2 regions of the Pseudoalteromonas sp. Ld19 genome follow, and region 1 is predicted to be linked to the other one. Evidence: predicted binding sites of a transcription regulator. Region 1 holds the regulator's gene; the other holds the start of a gene.
What was found. Region 1 encodes FliA, which starts transcription of late flagellar genes. Its sites were predicted from a motif close to CTAAAGNTNNNNNNNNNNNNGCCGATA; they were not measured.

Region 1 (2,195 bases):
TGCAATTGACGCGTTAACTTGCCAACTTCAGCAAATATCTCTGACTGCTCTTTAGACGCTGTATCCAAAATTAATTGATCAGCTTTATCTTGCTCGTCGTTTTCTAAAAAAACAACGAGTTGACGCGCTTGTTCTAAAGTTATTCGAGGCGCAGCAGGTGCTGACATAAGCCTCTCCCTATAATTAACCTAAGCGTTCAAACACTTTTTCTAATTTGGTCTTCAATGTGCCAGCTGTAAATGGTTTTACAATGTAGCCATTAACACCAGCTTGAGCAGCAGCTATTATCTGTTCTTTTTTAGCTTCAGCCGTTACCATTAAAACAGGGAGATGTTTTAACTTGTCATCCGCCCTAATTGCCCTTAAAAGGTCAATACCCTGCATACCTGGCATGTTCCAATCCGTCACGACAAAATCAAAAGACTGATTTTGTAGCATTGGTAAAGCAGTCGAACCATCATCTGCTTCTTGAACATTCGTAAAGCCTAAATCACGCAATAAATTTTTAATAATACGTCTCATTGTTGAAAAATCGTCAACGACAAGAATTTTCATGTTTTTATCCAAAACATCCTCCAGTGAGGTCTTAACCTTTATTTACTTACTACTAGTTTATCCAGTCATTGATTTTTGCTTTTAGCTTAATCATCGCCTGACCATGTATCTGACTCACACGCGATTCACTAACATCGAGTATATGCCCAATCTCTTTTAAATTCATTTCATCGTTATAGTACAAAGATAACACCATAGCATCTCGCTCTGGTAATGATTTTATTGCACTTAATAAAGACTCATTAAATCGTTCATTTTTAACATTATTAAAAGGTTTGTCTAGTGTTAAATCTTGACCTGCTGGAGTTATGACATCTTCATCAATTCCAAGGTCTTCTATACCCAACACTTTACTTGCATTTACATCGTTTAAAATATGATGGTACTCATTTAACGAAATATCAAGTTTTTCAGCAACTTCTATATCTGTAGGTTCACGATTTAAGTTTTTTTCTAATTCGTTTATCGTTTCAGCAACAAGACGACTTTTGCGATGCACAGAACGCGGAGCCCAGTCACCACGGCGCATTTCATCTAGCATAGCGCCACGGATGCGAATACCTGCAAACGTTTCAAAGCTTGCGCCTTTAGTTGCATCAAAGTTTTTTGACGCTTCAATCAGTCCTATCATACCCGATTGAATTAAATCATCGAGTTGTACACTTGGAGGTAGACGAGCAATTAAGTGACATGCCACTTTTTTAACCAGTGACGCATGTTTCTCAACAATCACATTTAAATTTTGTGTTGATTGATATCCCATAGCTCTATTTACCAATGTTGTCATAATTAGCCGTTAACCAGCTTCTCGATGAAAAACTCTAAATGCCCTGACGGTTGATTCGGTATTGGCCATTTGACCGCTTTTGTTGCCAGAGCTCGAAAAGCTACTGAAGCTGGAGAGCTTGGAAACAACTCCACAATAACTTTCTGCCGACGTGTCGCTTTACGCATATTTTCATCGTAAGGTATCGTTGCAGCTAGCTCCATAGAAATATCTAGGAAACGATCTGTTACTTTAGATAGCTTTGCAAACAATTCTTGGCCTTCGCGAAGGCTACGAACCATATTTGCAACAATTTTAAATTTATACACGCCATGCTCACGGCTTAATACTTTAATTAGCGCGTACGCATCTGTTATTGATGTCGGTTCGTCACACACGACGACCATTACATCTTGTGCTGCACGAGAAAAGCTCAGCACCATATCGGAAATGCCGGCGGCGGTGTCTACTATCAATATATCAAATTCGGTATTTAATTCGCTAAAGGCACGAATAAGACCCGCGTGTTCAGAAGGTGATAATTCAACCATGTTTTGCGAACCCGACGTTGCAGGGACAATTTTAATCCCAGCAGGACCTTCAACTAAAATCTCATCCAGTTCGCATTCGCCAGATAATACATGTGATAAATTGCGCTCAACACGAAGCCCAAGCATCACATCACAATTTGCTAAACCTAAGTCGGCATCAAGAACTAAAACTCGCTTACCTTGTTGACCTAATGCGATTGCGGTATTTAGTGAAACATTTGTTTTACCTACTCCACCTTTACCACCGGTCACAGCGATAACTTTTACGCCGTTATTATTGTTTTGACTCATTTTTCGCAGGCCGCTTGCTTGATCTAATACTG
Region 2 (2,195 bases), on a different contig from region 1:
AAGGCCAGCCCTATCGCATAACCAAAAGTAGATAAGCTTTCTAAAGTGTGTTTATCTGCTTTTTCACTGCACAATGCACCTAACATAATAGCGCAGTTAATCAGCGCACCCGTTTTTAGTTTATGGATCCGCTCCAGCTCTTGTGCAGTAATGGCTTTGTCAGTTGCGGCAATGTCTAAGCCTTGCCCGCCAACCATGCCTTTAAGGCCTGATGCATGTGCTAATTGTGCGATCATTTTTACTTGTGTTTGTGCTGAGCATTTGAATTGATGATTTGCAATTAACTCAAAAGCGATAGTTTGTAGAGCATCGCCAGCTAAAATAGCATGGGCTTCACCAAACTCTATGTGACAAGTTGGGCGGCCACGGCGTAAGTCATCATCGTCCATCGCCGGTAAGTCATCATGCACTAACGAGTAGCTATGAATGCATTCAATAGCTGCTGAAAGTACATTCAGATCGTGTTTATTTGCGCCAAACATCTCGCCCGTTGCATAAACTAAAAATGGGCGTAATCTTTTACCGCCATTAAATAACCCGTATTGTGTGGCATTTTTTACCGTTTCGTCTGTATCTAGCGACTGTTTGAAATACGCTTTCAAGGTAGCTATTACATCTATTTGCGCACGTTCAATCTGTTCTTTAATACTCACAGTTATTCCGTATCGTTATCAAAGTTAGTAAGTACTGATTTTTCGCCATTGCCCATTAAAATTGATACTTTTTGCTCTGCTTGTTGTAATTTACCAGATGAAGCATTGGCTAAAGCAATTCCGCGTTCAAATTGTTTCAATGATTGCTCAAGCGATAAATCACCTTGTTCCATATCACTAACAATTGTCGATAATTCTTCTAGTGCTTGTTCGAAACTTAAGTTTTCAGGTTTTTTAGTCGCCATCTTATTTCAGCTTACGTGGTAAATTTAGGAGCCAATTTTAGGGGGAATGCTAAACTAGGTCAAAGGATGATACGTTTTTTTCGTCTATTAATATCAAATGCTATTCTTGTATGCATTAATAAGGGCTTAATCACGGTCAATTCTTTTAATAAAAGTAATTATTAATGCAGCTTAAATATAAATTACACTAATAAGACTTTTTTATCTTTATTTAGATAAACCGCTTAAGCAATTCAATATGTTGCCGATAAGCAGTTAATGATAAAAAGTTTATAATAAGGCCTTAGTGCATGAAACCTTTGGAGGAAATGTGGATTTAGCAACCATTATAGGGATCCTTGGCGCAATTGGCTTAATTGTCATGTCCATGTTTATGAGCAGTAGTGGCGAAATGGCCATGTTTTACAACACTCCTTCAGTGGTGATTGTATTTGGCGGTTCTATATTTATTGTTTTATCGAACTACACCATGGGGCAGTTTTTTGGCATTGGTAAAGTGGCCGCTAAAGCCTTTATGTTTAAAATTGAATCGCCAGAGGAGTTGATAGACAAAGCCGTTGAACTTGCTGATTCAGCTCGAAAGGGTGGCTTTTTAGCCCTCGAAGAGGCTGAAATACCGAACCAGTTTATGCGTAAAGGCGTTGATATGTTAGTTGATGGTCATGATGCTGACGTTGTTAGAGCGACTTTACAAAAAGACATAACTTTAACGTCAACCCGTCATGAAATGGGAGCCGGTTTATTTAAAGCCATGGCTGATATTGCACCAGCAATGGGAATGATCGGTACGCTCATTGGCTTAGTTGCTATGTTATCTAATATGGATGATCCAAAATCAATCGGTCCTTCGATGGCTGTTGCTTTGTTAACAACTTTATACGGCGCTTTTTTAGCAAATGTAGTGGCGATCCCTATCCAAGTTAAATTGGAGCTGCGTAAAGACGAAGAAGCAATGAACCAACGTTTGATTTTAGACGCTGTATTAGGTATTCAAGATGGTCAAAACCCAAAAGTAATTGAAGGCATTTTGAAAAACTACTTAGCTGAATCAAAACGTAAAGTTGATACCGAGGAGTAAACATGTCTGAGCAAGAGTGTAAATGTCCTCCCCCAGGGCTTCCAGCTTGGATGGGAACCTTTGCAGATTTAATGTCTTTATTGATGTGCTTTTTTGTACTCTTGCTTGCATTTTCTGAAATGGATGTACTTAAATTTAAACAAATAGCCGGTTCAATGAAGTTTGCATTTGGTGTACAAAATAAAATAGAAGTAAAAGATATTCCCAAAGGTACTTCTG

Region 2: the regulator FliA is predicted to act here: its motif matches at 1,122-1,148, upstream of pomA (flagellar motor protein PomA).

The regions. Positions count from the first base shown of each region.
Region 1 is NZ_JBISHA010000021.1:690,005-692,199, forward strand. Features, by position in the region: gene ACJJVZ_RS15140 (protein phosphatase CheZ) at 1-167, opposite strand, end outside; gene cheY (chemotaxis response regulator CheY) at 184-567, opposite strand; gene ACJJVZ_RS15150 (RNA polymerase sigma factor FliA) at 608-1,318, opposite strand; gene ACJJVZ_RS15155 (MinD/ParA family protein) at 1,345-2,195, opposite strand, start outside.
Region 2 is NZ_JBISHA010000017.1:417,307-419,501, forward strand. Features, by position in the region: gene ispA ((2E,6E)-farnesyl diphosphate synthase) at 1-653, opposite strand, end outside; gene ACJJVZ_RS07105 (exodeoxyribonuclease VII small subunit) at 656-898, opposite strand; gene pomA (flagellar motor protein PomA) at 1,209-1,976, shown strand; gene ACJJVZ_RS07115 (flagellar motor protein MotB) at 1,979-2,195, shown strand, end outside.